Regions from separate parts of the Streptomyces sp. NPDC103540 genome, predicted to be linked through region 2. Evidence: riboswitches for the same ligand, from Rfam matches in the RefSeq annotation. Region 2 holds a riboswitch; the other holds the start of a gene.

Region 1 (9,513 bases), on a different contig from region 2:
ATGTCCGCGGTCGTCGTGGCCGGAACCGGCGCCAAGGTCGTCAAGCACGGCAACCGGGCCGCGTCCTCGGCGTCCGGCTCCTCCGACGTCCTGGAGAAGCTCGGCGTCAACCTGGACCTGACCCCGGAAGGGGTGGTCCGGGTGGCCGAGCGGGCGGGCATCACCTTCTGCTTCGCGGTGCGCTTCCACCCCTCGCTGCGGCACGTGGCCGCCGCCCGCAAGGAGCTGGGCATCCGCACGACGTTCAACTTCCTCGGCCCGCTGACCAACCCGGCGAAGGTGCGGGCCCAGGCCACCGGCGTCGCCGACGCCCGGATGGCCCCCATCGTGGCCGGCGTCCTCGCCGAACGCGGCTCCTCGGCGCTCGTCTTCCGCGGTGACGACGGCCTCGACGAGCTGACCACGACCGCCACCTCCCGGGTGTGGTGGGTCCGCGAGGGCACGGTCACCGAGCTGCCCTTCGACCCGCGCGACGTCGGCATCGAGCTCGTGGACGTCTCGCGGCTGCGCGGCGAGGACGCCTCCTACAACGCGGACGTCGCGCGCCGGGTGTTCGCCGGCGAGACCGGCCCCGTACGGGACGCCGTCCTCTTGAACTCGGCTGCGGCGCTCGTGGCCCTGGACCCCGGTACGGGCTCGCTGGAGGAGCAGATCGCGGCGGGCATCGCCCGAGCGGCCGAGGCCATCGACTCGGGCGCGGCCCGTGCGGCCCTGGAGCGCTGGGTGGCGGCCAGCAACGCCTGACCGCGCGCGGCGCGGGCCGTCCGCCGCGCGGACGTGGTCCGCGGTGAGAACGGCGTGAAAGCGGTGTGAACGAACAGACCCCGGTCCGCATGGCGGACCGGGGTCTTGTCTTCGGAGGATCTTGTGGCAAGATGCTCACAGGTCACGAGTGACAGCGTTTAGGCCCCGGCTTGCTGTCCGGCAACCCTCCTTCCGTGGCGGGGTGCCCCGGGTGATGACCAGGTCGTAGGCAGCAAGGCCCACGGCAAGCGCGGATCCCTCGACACCAGGGGTCCTGGTCTCTCGAGGAGCTTTTCCGTGAGCAAGCGAATGCGATAGGGCGAATCCGCCCCTTCTTCACCCCTCGGACCCGGGTCGCCTCCGCGCACCCGCCTTCCTCCTCCGAGGCCTTTCCCGTACCCCCGACGGCCGCGCCGCCGTATCCGCGTACGGGCACACCGAAGCCATTCAGCCCTGCCTGCCGGGAGATACCGCCATGTCCGCATCCCTGAACGCCGCCTCCTCCGCCACCGTCGCCGCCACGTCCGCCGCCGCGTGCGCCGCTTCCGCGGAGCCCGCCTGTGACGGGCCGCTCCCGGTCCTCGGCCGCGACGTCACCGTCCCCCTCGTGACCGGCGGCGAGGTCACCTACGCGGCCCTGGACTACGCGGCCAGCGCCCCCGCCCTCCAGCGGGTCTGGGACGACGTCGCCGCGTACGCCCCGTACTACGGCAGCGTCCACCGCGGCGCCGGGTACCTCTCGCAGCTGTCCACCGACCTCTTCGAGCAGAGCCGGGTCACGGTCGCCGAGTTCCTCGACTGCCGTCCCACCGACCAGGTGGTCTTCACCCGGTCCACCACCGACTCCCTGAACCTGCTCGCCGCCGTGCTCCCGGCCGACTGCCAGGTCTTCGTCTTCGAGACCGAGCACCACGCCTCGCTCCTGCCGTGGACGAAGGCCAAGGTCACCTACCTCAACGCGCCGCGCACCCCGGGCGAGGCCGTCGCCACCCTGGAGCGGGCGCTGGCCGACCGCGAGCCCTACGGCCCGGCCCTGGTCTGCGTCACCGGCGCCTCCAACGTCACCGGCGAGCTGTGGCCGGTCAAGGAGCTGGCCGCGGCCGCGCACGCGCACGGCGCGCGGATCGTGCTGGACGCCGCCCAGCTGGCGCCCCACCACCCCGTCTCGGTGCGGGAGCTGGACGTGGACTGGGTCGCCTTCTCCGGGCACAAGCTCTACGCGCCCTTCGGCTCGGGCGTCCTCGCCGGCCGCGCCGACTGGCTCCAGGAGGCGGAGCCCTACCTCGCCGGCGGCGGCGCCTCCCGCAAGGTCGCCCGTCGGGAGGACGGCGGCGTCGACGTCGAGTGGCACACCACGGCCGCCCGCCACGAGGCGGGTTCCCCGAACGTGATCGGCGTCTACTCGATCGCCTCCGCCTGCAAGGCCCTGAACGAGGCGGGGTTCGACTCCCTCGTCGCCCGCGAGCGCCGGCTCATCGCGAAGGTCCGCGAGGGCCTGGCCGAGGTCCCGGCGGTCCGCGTCCTGTCCCTGTTCGGTGACGACGCGCCGCGCGTCGGCGTCATCTCGTTCGTCGTGGACGGCTGGAACAGCTCCCACTTCGCGGCCGCGCTGTCCGCCGAGTACGGCATCGGCGTCCGCGACGGCCTCTTCTGCGCCCACCCGCTGGTGCGCACCCTGCTCGGCAGCGAGCCGCAGGAGCCGGGCGAGTGCGGGGCGCCCGAGGCGGCGCCCGGCGAGCGCTCCCTGAACGCGATCCGCGTCAGCTTCGGGGCGGGCACCCCCGACGAGCACGTCGAGCGCTTCGTCGGGGCCGTCAAGGAGCTGGTCGCGGACGGCGCCAAGTGGCGGTACCGCACGGAAGAGGGCCGCTGCGTCCCGGCCGTCTGAGGCGCGGCGCGGGCGGCGGTACCGGGAGCCGGTGGGCCCGGCCGGGGGGAGACCACCCGGCCGGGCCCACCGGCTCCCGTGCCTGCCGGGCGCGGCGCGGGACGGGAGCGGCGCGGGACGTGCGCGGCGCGGTCCTCAGGCGTCCAGGCCGATGGCGAAGGCCGCTTCGAGGTCGTGCTGCGAGTAGGTGCGGAACGCGACGTGCGTGTCCGTGGCCTCCACGCCGGGGATCTTGCTGATGCGGCCCGGGATGATGTCCGCCAGGTTCTCGTGGCGGGCCACGCGGACCAGGGCGATCAGGTCGTACGTACCGGTGACGGAGTAGACCTCGCTGACGCTGTCCAGCGCGGCGATGGACTCGGCGATCTCGGGGATGCGGTCCACGCTGGTCTTGATGAGCACGATCGCGGTGATCACGGCTGGCTGTCTCCCTCGACTGCGGTCACTGGTCGTCCCACTCTAGTCGTACGCCGATAACGCACCCACGCGTACAGGAAGCCCACCGAGAAGCCCACGACGTGCGCGAGGTAGGCCACTCCGGGGCCGCTCTCCGCCCGGTGCGCCGCCAGCCACTGGAGCCCGAACCAGAACAACAGCACGATCCACGCCGGGAAGCGCAGCGGCAGGAACAGCAGGAACGGGAACAGGCTCGTCACCCGCGCCTTGGGGAAGAGGCACAGGAAGGCGCCCAGGACCGCCGAGATCGCGCCGGAGGCCCCGACCAGCGTCTGGTCCGAGGAGGCGTTGGCCGCCGCGTACGCCGCGAGGGCCAGGTAGCCCGTGGTGACGTAGAAGACCAGGAAGGGGACCCGGCCCATCCGTTGCTCCGTCATCGCGCCGAAGACGTGGAGGAACAGCATGTTCCCCAGCAGGTGGAGCCAACTGCCGTGGACGAAGAGGGCCGTGAGCGGGGTCAGCAGCGGTCGTCCGGCACCCGAGAACAGCTCGTCGGGGACCACGCCCCAGTGCCGGAAGTACGCGGTGCCGTTCGCGAGCAGCCGCTCGCCCGTGCCGTAGGTCGGATTCAGGCCCGAGGCCGGGCCGAGGAGGAACGCCGCGCAGCAGCCGGCGATCAGCGCGTACGTGACCACGGGGCCGCGTGCGGCGTCGGCTACGCTCCGCCACTTTACGATCATGAGACAGAGCATGACGCAGGTGGACCCACCTGACGGCGGTGCCAGGCCGTAGGGTTACGTGCTGCGGTCCGCCGACCGCCGCGGAAGGCTTTGATTGAATGAGCTACGAAGGAGAGAGCGGCCTGATGACGGTTCCCCTGCCGACCGACACCACCCGGTGGCGCTGCACCCTGTGCGGCAACCTCACGCGGTTCGACGTCACCCGATCGTCGAAGGTCGTGGAGTACGTCCACCTGGACCTCGCCGGGGAGCCCAAGGTCGAGGAGCGCGAGGTGGTCAGTGAGACCATCGAGTCGGTGCGCTGTCGCTGGTGCAACGCGGTGGACCAGATCGAGCTCGTGGACAGGCCGGGCGCCGACTCCTGACGGAGCGGGGCCCACAGTAGATCACGGTAGGGGTGACGGATTGTGGAGCCAGCAAGCGGCGCCGGGTCGGCCGACGCGGCCGGCGACGCCGCGGAGGTCCTCGACCGTCCGCTGCCGGAAGGCGTGCGGCGCCGGGTCGTCGCGCTCGTCTCGGACGCCTTCGGCGGACTGACGGTCGCGGACCTCCCGGCGCAGCTGCGCCAGTACGCCCGTTTCACCCCGAGCCGGCGCGCCAAGTTCGCGGGCAACGCGATGGCCGCCGCCGTGGAGAGCGACGCCGTCTTCCGCGGCCGGATCGCGGAGAAGGTGCGCGAGGCGCAGCCGGAGCTGGCCGGGGCGCTGGACGCGGGCGCGCCGCCCGCGGCCGCCGATCCGCTGGACGTGGCGGCCGCCGCGTACGTGCTGCGCCCGGCGGGCTGGGTCAAGTTGGTCGCCGCCGCGGGGGAGGAGGCGCAGCGCGCCGACGCCGAGCGGGTCGGGGACGAGACCCGGCGGGAGCTGGAACGGCTGCGCGAGGAGCTGGCCCACGTACGGGAGAGCCACCGCGCCGGCGGGGACCAGGTACGGGCCGAGCTGGAGGCCGCGCGCAAGGAAGCGGAATCGCTTCAGCGCAAGCTGCGCAGCGCCCTGAGCGACGTCAAGCGGGGCGAGGCGGCCCTGCGCAAGGTGGGCGCCGAGATCGACGGGATCCGTTCGGAGGCGGCGGCCCAGGTGGCGGCGGCCGAGAGCGAGAGCCGTCGGCTCAAGTCCCGCCTGGCGGAGGTGGAGTCGGCGCTGGAGACCTCGCGGCGGGCCACCCGCGAGGGGCGCAGCATCGAGGACATGCGGCTGCGGCTGCTGCTGGACACCGTGTTGGACGCGGCGGCCGGGCTGCGGCGCGAGCTGGCGCTGCCGCCGGTCTCGACGCGCCCCGCGGACACCGTCGAGGCGGTGGAGCCGGGTCGGATGACGCCGAAGGACATCGCGGCGCGGGCCCTTTCGGAGACCGATCCGGCCCTGCTGGACCAGTTGTTGGCGCTGCCGCAGGCGCACCTGGTGGTCGACGGCTACAACGTGACGAAGACCGGCTATCCGACGATGCCGCTGGAGAAGCAGCGACTGCGGCTGCTCGGCGGGCTGTCGATGCTGGCCGCGCAGACGGGCGCCGAGATGACCTGCGTCTTCGACGGGGCGGAGCTGGCGGCGCCGGTGCTGCTCGCGCCGCCGCGCGGGGTGCGGGTGCTGTTCTCCAAGGCCGGTGTGACGGCGGACGAGTTGATCCGTCAGCTGGTGCGCGCGGAGCCGCCGGGCCGGCCGGTGGTGGTGGTCTCCACCGACCGCGAGGTCGCCGACGGGGTGGCGAAGGCGGGGGCCCGGCCCGTGACGTCGGCGCTGCTGCTGAAGAGGCTCGCCCGGGTGTCCTGACTCCGGCCGTCGCGCGGGCCGCGTCCGTCGCGGGCGTTCCGGGTGGATCGGCCCCTTCGGGGGCGGGCGCGGGGGACGCGCCGTGAGCCCGTCGGCACGTGGCGTGCGCGGCGGTTGACGAAGCCGGCGGCCAAGCGGAATTTTGCGTCCGACCCTTTGAAGTGATCAAGGACTGGTCACTAAGGTGCGCCCAAACCTTCGTGCGATGGGTCACCCGTTCGGGGTGTCGGGCGGGGGTGTGCCCGCCGGACGCGCCCCGCGCCCGGCGGCCGGAGGGTGAAGGAGTCCGCCCCCGTGGCGTCCCACCGTCGAACCAAGCCGCCCGCCCGCGCGCGCGTGAGCGTGCTCACCGCCACCGCGGCGGCGGCCGTCGCCCTCTCCTCCCAGTCGGCCGTGGCCGCCCCCGACCGGCCGACCAAGGACGAGGTCAAGGCGCAGGTCGACGCCCTCTACGAGGAAGCGGAACGGGCCGGCGAACAGTCCAACGGGGCCCGCGAACGCCAGGAGAAGCTGGAGCGGGAGATCGAGCGGCTCCAGGACCGGGTCGCCCGCGACCAGGGCGAGCTGAACGACCTGCGCAACGCGCTCGGTTCGCTGGCCACCGCCCAGTACCGCGGCGGCGGGCTCGACCCGGCCGTGGCCCTGCTCCTGTCCGCAGACCCGGGCGGCTACCTCGACAAGGCCTCCACCCTCCAGCGGTTGAGCGGCAGGCAGGTCGAGGCGGTCGCGCGGATCCAGGCGAAACAACGCGCCCTCGCGCAGCAGCGCCAGGAGGCCGCCGGCAAGCTCGCCGACCTCGACGCGACCCGCGAGGAACTCGCCGCGAAGAAGAAGACCGCCCAGGACAGGCTGAACCGGGCGCAGACCCTCCTCAACACGCTGACCGCGCGTGAACGCGCCCAGTTGAAGGAGGACGAGGCGAAGGAGGGCCGCGGCGCCGCCCCCGCCGCGCCGGTCGGCGCCTCGGGCCGCGCCGGGGCGGCGCTGGCCGCCGCGAAGACCAAGCTGGGCAGCGCGTACATCATGGGCGCCACCGGCCCCGGCGCCTACGACTGCTCCGGACTCACGCAGTGGGCGTACGGCCAGGCGGGCGTCGCCATCTCCCGCACCACCTACACCCAGGCCAACGACGGCACCCGCATCGGCCGCGACCAACTGCGCCCCGGCGACCTGGTCTTCTTCTACGACGACCTGCACCACGTCGGCCTGTACGCGGGGAACAACACCACCCTGCACGCCTCCAACCCGCGCGGCGGCGTCAAGTACGAGTCCCTGGACAACATGCCGTTCCGGTTCGGCGTCCGCATCTGAGGCCCGCCCCGTCCGGCGTCCCGGCGGGCGCCCCCCCGTCCGGCGCTCCGGCGGGACGCGCCGCACACCGCCCATCCGGGCGAATTGCGGGGAGCCGACCTGACCGCGCGCCCCGCCGGTGACCTGCGAACGCGGCGGGGCGCCCCCGTACGGGCCCGTCGGAGGTCGTTGGTCGGCGCGTGGTCGCGCGGCTACTGTCTGCCAGCGCGGAACCCCGGCCCACGGCCGTCCACGGGGGGCGGACCCGGGGCCGCGCAGCGGAAGGGAGCGGTTCCACGTGGCGTCCCATCGCCGGACCGGGCTCAGCGGCCCCGACCGGAACACCAAGGTCACCGTCTTCACCGCCGCCGCGGCGGGCGCCGCCGTGGCCCTCGCGGGCGCACCGGCCGGAGCGGCCCCCACGCTCCCGCCGGAACCCCAGGGTTCCCGCGCCCAGGTCGACCGCCTCTTCGAGGAGGCCGAGAAGGCCACCGAGGCCTTCAACGAGGCGGGCGAGAAGGCCGACCGGCTCCGGGCCGAGATCGGCCGGGCCCAGGACGCGGTGGCCCGCGGCCAGGACCGCATCAACACCATGCGCGGGGTCCTGGGCACCTTCGCCGGAGCCCAGTACCGTTCCGGCGGCATCGACCCCACCGTCGAGCTGATGCTCTCCGACGACCCCCGCGACTACCTCGACAAGGCCGCCGTGCTCAACCGGCTCAGCGGTCGCCGGGCCCAGCAGCTCGGCGAACTCCGCGAGGAGCAGCGGCGGATCGGCCAGCAGCGCGAGGAGGCCGGCCGCAAGCTCGCCGCGCTCGACGTCCTGCGCTCCGACGTGGCCCGCCACAAGCGGTCCGTCACCGCGAAGCTCGCCGCCGCCCGCAGGCTCCTCGACGCCATGCCCTCCGGGGAACGCGCCGACTTCGAGCGGGCCTCCCGGTCGGCGGGCCGCGCCGACGGCCTGCCGGAACCGGCCCCGGCGTACGGCGGCGGCCGGGCCTCCGGGCGGGCCATGACCGCCGTGATGGCGGCCCGCGCGGCCGTCGGCCGGCCGTACGTGTGGGGCTCGACCGGCCCCTCCGGCTTCGACTGCTCGGGGCTGATGGTGTGGTCGTACCGCCAGGCGGGCGTCTCGCTGCCGCGCACCTCCCAGGCCCAGCGCCACGCCGGGCGGCAGGTGCCGCTCTCGCAGGCCCAGCCCGGGGACCTGGTCACGTACCGCTCGGACGCCAGCCACGTGGGCATGTACGTGGGCAACGGCCAGGTGGTGCACGCCCCCTACCCGGGGGCCCGGGTCCGCTACGACCCCGTCGGGATGATGCCGGTGTCCTCGGTGACCCGGCCCTGAGCGCGGGGATGCGTACGATCGGCTGATGATCCCGGTCCCGCGCGCCGTACGACCCCGCGTGCCCGCGCCGCGGCGGCGGCGCGCGCTCCGGCCGCGCGTCCGCTCCCGGCGGGCGCTCCCGGCGCGGGTGTTCCCGGCGCGGGTGTTCCTGGCGGGCCTGCTCCTCGCCGCCGCCGGATGCCAGGCCCCGGCCGGTCCCGACGCCGACGCCGACGCGCGACCGGTCCGCGAGGCCGTCGCCGCCTGGTCGGCCGAGCCCTCCGGGAAGCCGGCCGGGATCCCCCTGGAGGACTGGTCCTACGAGGTCACCTCCGTGCCCCCGCACCCCGGCGCGCAACTGCGCGTCCCCGCCCTGCTGCGCTACCGGCTGGCCGGCCACGACACGGCGCCCGTCGAGGCGCGCCGCGAGGTCGAGGTCGCGCGCACCGAGGCCGGGGGCGCCTACCGGGTGCTCGGCGACCGACCCGCGCCCGGCGCGCCGCCCCAGCTGTGGGACCAGGGGCCGGTGGAGGTGGTCCGGGGCGCGCACGCCCTGGTCCTGGCCTCGGGCCGGCCGCCGGGCGAGGCGGCCGCCCTGGCCGAGGGGGCGGACCGGGCGGTGCCCGCCGTCGGGGCCGCCTGGCCGGGGGAGTGGGCGCGCCGTGTGGTGGTGCTGGCGCCCGCCTCGCTGGACGCGATGGCCGCGCTGCTGGGCCGCCCGGCCGCCGAGTACCGGGGCCTGGGCGCCGTCACCACCGGCCGGGTGGGCACGGGACCCGCCCCCGCCGACCGGGTGGTGATCAACCCGGAGGGGTGGGCGCAGCTCGGGGAGGAGGGGCGGCGGGTGGTGCTGACCCACGAGGTCACCCACGTCGCCACCCGCGCCGCCACCACCGCCCGCACCCCGCAGTGGCTGTCGGAGGGGTTCGCGGACTGGGCGGCGTACCGGGGCGGCTCCCTCGCCCCGGACCGCGTCGCGCCCACGCTGGCCCGCGCCGTACGCGAGGGCCGGATCCCCGCCACGCTCCCGGCGGACGCCGACTTCGCCTTCGGCGGGGACCCGCAGGCCGCGGCGCGCGCCTACGAGGGCGCCTGGCTCGCCTGCCGGCTCGTCGCCGACCGGTGGGGCGAGGACAAGCTCGTACGCCTCTACGCGCAGGCCGGCCGCGAGGCGCTGCCCGTGGCCCTGGAGCGGGTCCTCGGCATCGACCCGGACGGGTTGGACCGGGCCTGGCGGGAGGCCCTGCGCGAGGAACTGCGCTGAGGTCGTCCGGTACGTTGGCGGGGATGCACAAGACGCTGATCGTGACGAACGACTTCCCGCCGCGCCCGGGCGGCATCCAGGCCTTCCTGCACAAC
Region 2 (9,513 bases):
CCTCGGGCGCGGTGAAGTCCGCCGAGCCCCAGTTCCACGGCTTGCCGGAGCCGGGGTCGGGCGCGTCGAGGAGCAACAGGTCCTCCCCGTACTCCCCGCACCGCTCCGCGCGCTCGGAGGTGGCCCGCAGCAGCGTCCGCCCTTCGGCGCGCAGCGCGGCGAAGTCCTCGGGCCCCTCCTCCCCGTGCAGCTGCACGCCCCGCACCCCGCTCTCCTCGGTCAGGCGCCGCACCTCCTCGACGGACTGGCCCCGGAACACCCCGACGGTCAGCACCCCCGGCGGCACCCGCCGCGCCAGTTCCCGCGCCGCGGCGACGTCGATGGTCCGGGGGCTCCCGGGCGCGAACACGAACCCGATGGCGTCCGCCCCGGCCTCCACCGCGACGTCGACGTCGTGCCCGGTCCGCAGCCCGCAGATCTTGACGTACAGCCCGCTCGTCTCACTCATGCCCCCGAGTCAACCAAACCCTCCTCTCCCCCGCCGATACGTCCCGCCCTGCGGGCACCGCGGGACCCCGCCGGTCCCGGCGAAAACCCCTCGGTCCGGGGCCCTGACACACCGCACAATGGCCGGATGGACGACAACGGGGTGCAGGTCACCACAGGCGGCGGGGACGCGGAGCTCGACACGCGGCTCGGCAAGGAGCTGGACGCCTTCAACCAGGCGGCGACCGCCGGGCACGAGCAGGCGGAGTTCACCGTGCGGATCACCGACGCGGACGGCGACCTCGTCGCCGGGCTGTCGGGGTGGAGCTGGGGGGACCGGGCCGGGATCGGGATGACCTGGGTCCGTGAGGACAGCCGGGGCGGCGGCTGGGGCGCGCGGCTCCTGGAGGCCGCGGAGGCCGAGGCCCGCCGGCGCGGCTGCGTGACGATCCTGGTGTCGTCCTTCACCTTCCAGGCGCCCGCCTTCTACGCCCGCCACGGCTACGAGGAGCAGGCCCGCGTGCCCGGGTTCCCCGCCGGCCACGAGGACGTGTACCTCCTCAAGCGGCTCTGACAGCGGGCCCGGACAACGCCCGAGGGCGGCACCCCGTGCGGGGTGCCGCCCTCGTTCGAGAACAGCCGATCAGCCGGGGGCCGATCAGAAGTCCATGTCACCGCCCGGCATGCCGCCCGGAGCGCCGGCAGCGGCCTTCTCCGGCTTGTCGGCGATGACGGCCTCGGTGGTCAGGAACAGCGCGGCGATGGACGCGGCGTTCTGCAGGGCGGAACGCGTGACCTTCGCCGGGTCGATGATGCCCTCGGCGATCATGTCGACGTACTCGCCGGACGCGGCGTTCAGGCCGTGACCGATCGGAAGGTTGCGCACCTTCTCCACGACGACGCCACCCTCGAGACCACCGTTGACGGCGATCTGCTTCAGCGGGGCCTCCAGGGCGAGCTTCACGGCGTTGGCGCCGGTCGCCTCGTCACCCGACAGCTCCAGCTTCTCGAAGACCGAGGAGGCCTGGAGCAGGGCCACGCCACCGCCGGCGACGATGCCCTCTTCGACGGCCGCCTTCGCGTTGCGAACGGCGTCCTCGATGCGGTGCTTGCGCTCCTTGAGCTCCACCTCGGTCGCGGCACCGGCCTTGATGACGGCCACGCCGCCGGCCAGCTTCGCGAGGCGCTCCTGGAGCTTCTCGCGGTCGTAGTCCGAGTCGGAGTTCTCGATCTCGGCGCGGATCTGGTTGACGCGACCCTGGACCTGGTCGCTGTCACCGGCACCGTCGACGATGGTGGTCTCGTCCTTGGTGATGACGACCTTGCGGGCGCGGCCGAGCAGGTCGAGACCGGCGTTCTCCAGCTTGAGGCCGACCTCCTCGGAGATGACCGTGCCGCCCGTGAGGATGGCGATGTCGCCGAGCATGGCCTTGCGACGGTCACCGAAGCCCGGGGCCTTGACGGCGACGGACTTGAAGGTGCCGCGGATCTTGTTGACGACCAGGGTCGACAGGGCCTCGCCCTCGACGTCCTCGGCGATGATCAGCAGCGGCTTGCCGGACTGCATGACCTTCTCCAGGAGCGGCAGCAGGTCCTTGACCGAGCCGATCTTGGAGTTGACGATCAGGATGTACGGGTCGTCCAGGGACGCCTCCATACGCTCCATGTCGGTGGCGAAGTACGCCGAGATGTAGCCCTTGTCGAAGCGCATGCCCTCGGTGAGCTCGAGCTCCAGACCGAAGGTCTGCGACTCCTCGACGGTGATGACGCCTTCCTTGCCGACCTTGTCCATGGCCTCGGCGATGAGCTCGCCGATCTGGGTGTCAGCGGCGGAGATCGAGGCGGTGGAGGCGATCTGCTCCTTGGTCTCGACGTCCTTGGCCTGGGACAGCAGGGCGGCGGAGACGGCCTCGACGGCCTTCTCGATACCACGCTTGAGGGCCATCGGGTTGGCGCCGGCGGCCACGTTGCGCAGGCCCTCGCGGACCAGCGCCTGGGCCAGCACGGTGGCGGTGGTCGTACCGTCGCCCGCGACGTCGTCCGTCTTCTTGGCGACTTCCTTGACCAGCTCGGCGCCGATCTTCTCGTACGGGTCCTCGAGCTCGATCTCCTTGGCGATGGAGACACCATCGTTGGTGATCGTGGGGGCGCCCCACTTCTTCTCAAGGACGACGTTGCGACCCTTGGGGCCAAGGGTGACCTTGACGGCGTCCGCGAGCTGGTTCATGCCACGCTCGAGACCGCGCCGGGCCTCCTCGTTGAACGAAATGATCTTGGCCATCTGAAGTGGTCCTCCCGGACAGGGGTGGATTGCTCCGGACCGCGCCCGCGCCCGCGACGGACGGCCTGCGACTCCGGCGGTTCCTTCCCGCCGGACCCTGCGGGCCTCACCGACCCGGTCCTCTTAGTAGCACTCTCACCCGGAGAGTGCTAACGCCAATGATTAGCACTCGACCCCCACGAGTGCAAGCGGCTTCGGGCAACACCACCGGCCGCGCGCCGTGACACGCCCGGGAACGCGCCGAGGGGCCCGCATCCCGTGTCCAGGATGTGGGCCCCTCGTACGTACGTATCGGTGGTCGAACGCGCTGGGACTCAGCCGGCCGCGAGCTTGACCATGTCCGCCTGCGGACCCTTCTGGCCCTGCGAGATCTCGAACTCGACCCGCTGGCCCTCTTCGAGGGTGCGATACCCGTCCATCTGGATGGCGCTGTAGTGGACGAACACATCCGCGCCACCGTCGACCGCGATGAAGCCGTAGCCCTTCTCCGCGTTGAACCACTTGACGGTGCCCTGAGCCATGCCTAACTCCCCTATTACTGGCCCTTGCGCAGGACCGCACTTCGCGGACCCGGGTCAGAACTTGCGCCGGAACGCCTCGACCGGGGCTGAATGTATCCGCACCGCTGCTGTCTGCAACAGGTCAATCCGACGAGAAATCTGGACACACGGAAACGTGGAAATAGAGTGAAAATCTGGCATATTCCAGGGCAACTCGGGCCTGACAATCCACGCCAAAGCCCCATAGCGCGCGCACATGTTGACTCAATGTCAACCCTCCCGCGGCCCGCTCATATGCGGCGGGCAAGAACAGCGGAGGGGACTTCCCCAACTCTACCGCGCCCAATCAAGCAGAATTGCCCCCTCCGCTTTCGGCGGAGGGGGCAATTCTGTTTCCCGTGCGAAACGCGTGGGGCGTCAGCAGCCGCCGGCCACGGCGGGAATGATCGACACGCCAGCGCCGTCGGGCGTCGCCGTCTGCAGGCCGCCCTCGAAGCGCACGTCGTCGTCGTTCACGTAGACGTTCACGAAGCGGCGCAGCTTGCCCTGGTCGTCCAGGACGCGCGCGGCGATGCCCGGGTGGTTCTTCTCCAGGGACTCGATGACCTCGGCGAGGGTCGCGCCCTCGGCCGGGACCTCGGCGACGCCGCCGGTGTAGGTGCGCAGGATGGTGGGGATGCGGACGTTGACGCTCATGGCGCTACTGCCTTTCCGGTAGTGCGGAGGAGAAGTGGTCAGGCCAGGCCGGCGGCGCGGAACGCGTCCAGGCTCGGGCGGATGGTGGCCGTCTGACCGCTGTCCGCGGCGACCGCCTCCAGGGTCTTCAGGCCGTCGCCGGTGTTCAGGACGACGGTCGTCAGCGACGGGTCGAGCTGCCCGTTCTCGATGAGCTTCTGCGTCACGCCGACGGTCACGCCGCCCGCGGTCTCGGCGAAGATGCCCTCGGTCTGCGCGAGGATCTTGATGGCCTCGACGACCTGCTCGTCGTTCACGTCCTCGACGAAGCCGCCGGTGCGGCGCGCGATGTCCAGGACGTACGGGCCGTCCGCCGGGTTGCCGATGGCCAGCGACTTGGCGATGGTGTTCGGCTTCTGCGGGCGGACCACGTCGTGACCGGCCTTGAAGGCGGTCGAGACCGGGGAGCAGCCCTCGGCCTGGGCACCGAAGATCTTGTACGGCCGGTCCTCGACCAGACCGAGCTTGATCAGCTCCTGGAGGCCCTTGTCGATCTTCGTCAGCTGGGAGCCGGAAGCGATCGGGATCACGATCTGGTCGGGCAGGCGCCAGCCGAGCTGCTCGCAGATCTCGTACGCCAGGGTCTTGGAGCCCTCGCCGTAGTAGGGGCGCAGGTTGACGTTGACGAAGCCCCAGCCCTCGCCGAGCGGGTCGCCGATGAGCTCGGAGCAGAAGCGGTTGACGTCGTCGTAGTTGCCCTCGATGCCGACCAGGTCGCCACCGTAGACACCGGCCATGACGACCTTGCCCTGCTCCAGGTCGTGCGGGATGAACACGCAGGACCGGAAGCCGGCGCGGGCGGCGGCGGCGCCGACGGCGCCGGCCAGGTTGCCCGTGGAGGAGCAGGAGAGGGTGGTGAAGCCGAAGGCGCGGGCGGCCTCGACGGCGATGGCCACGACGCGGTCCTTGAAGGAGTGCGTCGGGTTGCCGGAGTCGTCCTTGACGTACAGCTTTCCGGTGACGCCGAGCTCCTTGGCCAGGTTGGCCGCGTCCACGAGCTTGGTGAAGCCGGGGTTCAGGCTGGGCTTGGAGGCCACGTCCGCGGGGACGGGCAGCAGGGGGGCGTAGCGCCAGATGTTGTTCGGGCCGGCCTCGATGGCGGCGCGCAGGGCCTCGGGGTCACCGGTGGGCAGGTCGTAGGAGACTTCCAGCGGTCCGAAGCACTCGACGCACGCGAAGATCGGTCCGAGTTCGAAGCGGGTGCCGCACTCGCGACAGGAAAGACCGTTGGCGGGTCCGAGATCGACAGAGGTGGCGACAGTCTGTGCAGCCATGATGGCGAGGCCCTTTCTCCTCATCTTCCCCATGGCGCACTTCGCCATGAGACGGAATTGGCACCTTCCCTAGTCGGGGACCCCGCTGATGTCGCCGATGGCGATCGCGAGAACCGACTGGAGGGTTGCCGGGGCTTCAACGGGCCGTATCCCTCTGCCCCTCTGGATGAGCGGTATGGCGCCGGCTTCCGCGCTGGAGGGCGCGCCGGTGCGTTTGTGCGCGGGACCCCCGGCATGCGGTGGTCCTTCGCGTTGTTCAAGACTGTAACCGAAGGGCCGGGCGGTTGAGACAGCCGTCCGAACGGCGAGATGGATCACATTTCAGCCGAAAACACCGAGCGTCAGGGAGTACCGACAGTGCTGGATGAGGTGGAGCGCTGGCTGGCCGACCGCTCCTGGTCCGCCGCCGACCGACCGCTCGACCAGCTGATCGAGCGGAAACGGGCCACCGGGACGACGGTCAGCGTCGTGCTGCCCGCGCTCGACGAGGAGGCCACGGTCGGGCGGATCGTCGAGGTGATCCGGCGCGATCTGATGGACGGCCCGGACCTCCCGCTGGTGGACGAGCTGGTGGTCGTCGACTCCGGGTCCACCGACCGCACGGCGGAGGTGGCGGCGAAGGCCGGCGCCCGGGTGGTGCACCGGGACGCGATCCTGCCGAGGATCGAGGCGCTGCCCGGCAAGGGCGAGGTGCTGTGGCGTTCCCTGCTGGCGACCACCGGGGAGGTCGTCTGCTTCGTCGACGCCGACCTGCGCGACTTCTCGTCCGTCTTCGTCTCCGGGATCGTCGGGCCGCTGCTGACCGACCCCGAGGTGCAGTTCGTCAAGGCGATGTACGACCGCCCTCTGGGGGACGCCCCCGGCCAGGGCGGCCGGGTGACGGAGCTGGTGGCGCGCCCGCTGCTGAACCTGCACTGGCCCCGGCTGGCCGGTTTCGTGCAGCCGCTGGGCGGCGAGTACGCCGTGCGCCGCTCCCTGCTGGAACGGTTGCCCTTCCCCGTCGGCTACGGCGTCGAGCTGGGCCTGCTCGTGGACGCGCTGCACACCGCCGGGCTGGACGCGCTGGCCCAGGTGGACGTCGGCGTCCGGCTGCACCGGCACCAGGACGGGCAGGCGCTGGGCCGGATGGCCGCGGCGATCTACCGCACGGCGCAGCTGCGGCTCTCGCGCGGGCACCTGGTGCGGCCGGAGCTGACGCAGTTCGAGCGGGGGCCGGACGGGTTCGTCGCGCGGACCCACCCCGTGGACACGGAGGAGCGTCCACCGATGGTGGAGATCGCCGAGTACGCGGGGCGGCGCGTGGCCTGACCGCCGCGCGCCCCGGCCCGTGCCCCGGCTGGTCGCCGGACCGGCCCCGGCGCGTCACCGGCGCGGGCGCGGACCGGACCGGACCGGTGCACGCGGCGGGGGCGCGCCGCTCGGGCGCGGCCGGGTGCACGGAGCGGGGGCACGAGACGTACACGAGTTTGAGCGCGGGTGCCCCGGGCTAGGTTCGCGACATGGCTTCTCAGGTACTCGTCGCCGCCAACCGCGGCCCGCTCTCGTACGCCCTCGCCGCCGACGGCACGCTCACCGCCCGGCGCGGCGGGGGCGGTCTCGTCTCCGGCCTCTCCGCCGCGCTCGCCCGGCAGCCGGAGGCCCTGTGGATCTGCGCGGCCCTGTCCGACGCCGACCGCGAGGCGGTCCGGCGGGGGGTGGCCGAGCCGGGCGTGCGGATGCTGGACATCGATCCGGGGACCTACGACGACGCGTACAACGGCATCGCGAACTCGGTGCTGTGGTTCACCCACCACCACCTGTACGACGTGCCGCGCGAGCCGGTCTTCGACGCGGAGTTCCGGCGCCGCTGGGACTCCTACGTCGCCTACAACGACGCCTTCGCCCGCGCCCTGGCCGAGGAGGCCGCCGAGGGGGCGGCCGTCCTGGTGCAGGACTACCACCTGGCGCTGGTCCCGGGCGCCCTGCGCGCGCTGCGGCCCGACCTGCGGATCGCGCACTTCACGCACACCCCGTGGGCCTCGCCCGACTTCCTCGGGATGCTCCCGGACGACGTGCGCGCGCGGCTTGTGGAGGGGATGCTCGGCGCGGACGTGGTGGGCTTCCACACCGAGGCGTGGGCGGAGGCCTTCCGGGCCGGGGCGGGCGCGGCCGCCGCGGGCTCGAAGCCGGCGGTGTTCCCGCTGGGCGTGGACGGCGACGACCTGCGGGCGCTGGCGCACCGGCCGGAGGTGGACGAGAAGCTGGCGGCGCTGCGGGCGGAGGTGGGCGGGCGCAGGACGATCGTCCGCGTGGACCGCACCGAGCTGTCGAAGAACATCCTGCGCGGGCTGCTGGCCTACCGGGAGCTGCTCGTGACCCGGCCCGAGTGGCGCGAGCGGGTGGTGCACCTGGCGTCCGCCTACCCCTCGCGGCAGGACCTGGAGGTCTACCGCTCCTACACCGCGGCGGTGCGGGAGCTGGCGGCGGAGATCAACGAGGAGTTCGCCGTGCCCGGCTGGCAGCCGGTGCTGGTCTCGGTCGAGGACGACTTCGCGCGCTCGCTGGCCGCGTACCGGCTGGCGGACGTGGCCCTGGTCAACCCGGTGCGCGACGGGATGAACCTGGTCGCGAAGGAGATCCCGGTGGTGTCGGAGGCCGGTTGCGCGCTGGTCCTGTCCACGGGTGCGGGGGCGTACGAGGAACTGCGCGCGGACGCGCTGACCGTGAATCCGTACGACGTCTCGCGGACGGCGCAGGCCCTGCACGAGGCCCTGACGATGCCGGCCCCGGAGCGGGCGGAGCGGACGAAGCGGCTGGCGGCGGCGGCCACGGCGCTGCCGCCGGCGACCTGGTTCGAGGCGCAGCTGGCGGCGCTCGGGCGCTGAGCGCCGCGGGTGGGCGCCCGTCCTCGGGCGCCCACGGCGGGCGGCTCGGCGGGTGCCCGGGGCGGGCGGCTCGGCGGGTGCCCGGGGCGGGCGGCGTATCAGAGCGCGGCGGCCAGCGCGGCGAGGAGGGCGACGACCTCGGAGGGGCCGGACAGGACGAGGTCGGCGCGGGAGGCCAGTTCCGGGACCTCGGCGGAGCCGCTGCACACGAGCAGGCCGGGCAGGCCGTCGGCGCGGCGCTTCTCGACGGCGGAGTAGGCGGCGAGGTCGCCGAGGTCGTCGCCCGCGTAGAGGACGGCCTCGGCGCCGCGCTCCTGGAGGAACTCGGTCAGGGCGACGCCCTTGTCCATGCCGGGCGGGCGCAGTTCCAGGACGGCCCGGCCCGGCTCGACCATGAGCCCGTGGCGGGCGGCCAGCTCGGTGAGGGGTTCACGCAGGGCCGCGAAGGCCCCTTCGGGGTCCTGGGCGCGGCGGGTGTGGACGGCGAGCGCCCGGCCCTTCTCCTCGATCCAGGTGCCGCGCCAGGCGCCGATCGTGTCGAGGAAGCCGGGCAGTTCGGCGCGTACGGCGGCGACGCCCGGGTGTTCGGCGGGTGCGTGGACGATGCCGCTGACGGCGTCCCAGCGTTCGGCGCCGTAGTGGCCGAGGACCACGAGGTGTTCGAGGCCGGGTACTCCGGCGAAGCCCCCGTGGCGGACGGCGACGCCGGCGGGCCGGCCGGTGACGACGGCGACCGCGGCGACCTTCGGGGCCAGGGCGGCGAGCGCGGCGACGGCGTCGGGGTGGGCGCGGGCCTGGTCGGGGTCGGGGACGATGTCGGCGAGGGTGCCGTCGAAGTCGAGGGCGATCACGGCCCCGCGCGGTGCGCGGAGGAGGGCTTCGAGTCCCTCGCGGCCGGCCGCGGTGGTGGGCACGGGCATCGGCGGATCGTGCGGATGGCTCCCCATGCGTTCGACCCTACCGGGGTCGGGCGGGGACGCCCACCCCTTCTCAGCGGCGGGCCCGCCGGCCCTCGCGGATGCGCCGGAGGCGGTTGACGGTGCCCGGGGCGTGTTCGAGCGCGCGTGGATCGTCCATCAAGGCGTTGAGCAGCTGGTAGTACCGCACGGGGGTCAGGCCGAGGCCCTCGCGTATCGCCCGTTCCTTGGCGCCGGGGCCGGGCCAGGTACGGGCTTCGTACGCCAGTACGGCGGTCTCGACGGCGGTCAGCGCGGCGGGCCCGGGCGCTCCCGGCCCCGCTCCCGCCCCTGCCGCCGCTCCCGCCCCCGTCTCCGCTTCCTCGCGCCCGTCGTCCGTCATACGGCCAGATTAACGGCGGGCGCCGACAGCGCCGGCGGGGGCGGCGGGGGTCGGTTCAGCGGTCGCCGTCGGCCTTGCGGGCCTTGAGCGCGATCTCCTCCAGGACCTTCCCGGGGTTCCCGCCGGGCTGGACG

The links. A riboswitch is a leader RNA that binds a small molecule or an ion and turns the genes downstream of it on or off. The one in region 2 is predicted to bind S-adenosylmethionine.
Region 1: it holds a riboswitch for S-adenosylmethionine, as region 2 does, so the genes downstream of both, ACZ6ZI_RS01380 (aminotransferase class V-fold PLP-dependent enzyme) here and thrC (threonine synthase) in region 2, are expected to answer to the same signal.

The regions. Positions count from the first base shown of each region.
Region 1 covers NZ_JBVJMA010000001.1:297,319-306,831, reverse strand. Annotated here, with positions in the region: gene trpD (anthranilate phosphoribosyltransferase) at 1-744, shown strand, start outside; SAM riboswitch class IV at 885-1,001, shown strand; gene ACZ6ZI_RS01380 (aminotransferase class V-fold PLP-dependent enzyme) at 1,220-2,632, shown strand; gene ACZ6ZI_RS01375 (Lrp/AsnC family transcriptional regulator) at 2,768-3,049, opposite strand; gene ACZ6ZI_RS01370 (rhomboid family intramembrane serine protease) at 3,046-3,768, opposite strand; gene ACZ6ZI_RS01365 (hypothetical protein) at 3,894-4,133, shown strand; gene ACZ6ZI_RS01360 (NYN domain-containing protein) at 4,173-5,537, shown strand; gene ACZ6ZI_RS01355 (C40 family peptidase) at 5,832-6,848, shown strand; gene ACZ6ZI_RS01350 (C40 family peptidase) at 7,126-8,175, shown strand; gene ACZ6ZI_RS01345 (hypothetical protein) at 8,201-9,418, shown strand; gene ACZ6ZI_RS01340 (glycosyltransferase family 4 protein) at 9,442-9,513, shown strand, end outside.
Region 2 covers NZ_JBVJMA010000010.1:112,734-122,246, reverse strand. Annotated here, with positions in the region: gene ACZ6ZI_RS24400 (phosphoribosylanthranilate isomerase) at 1-448, opposite strand, end outside; gene ACZ6ZI_RS24395 (GNAT family N-acetyltransferase) at 575-1,000, shown strand; gene groL (chaperonin GroEL) at 1,085-2,707, opposite strand; gene ACZ6ZI_RS24385 (cold-shock protein) at 3,022-3,228, opposite strand; gene ACZ6ZI_RS24380 (MoaD/ThiS family protein) at 3,625-3,903, opposite strand; gene thrC (threonine synthase) at 3,942-5,216, opposite strand; SAM riboswitch class I at 5,234-5,389, opposite strand; gene ACZ6ZI_RS24370 (glucosyl-3-phosphoglycerate synthase) at 5,574-6,524, shown strand; gene ACZ6ZI_RS24365 (alpha,alpha-trehalose-phosphate synthase (UDP-forming)) at 6,716-8,080, shown strand; gene otsB (trehalose-phosphatase) at 8,179-9,027, opposite strand; gene ACZ6ZI_RS24355 (DUF3263 domain-containing protein) at 9,071-9,379, opposite strand; gene ACZ6ZI_RS24350 (ABC transporter substrate-binding protein) at 9,435-9,513, opposite strand, start outside.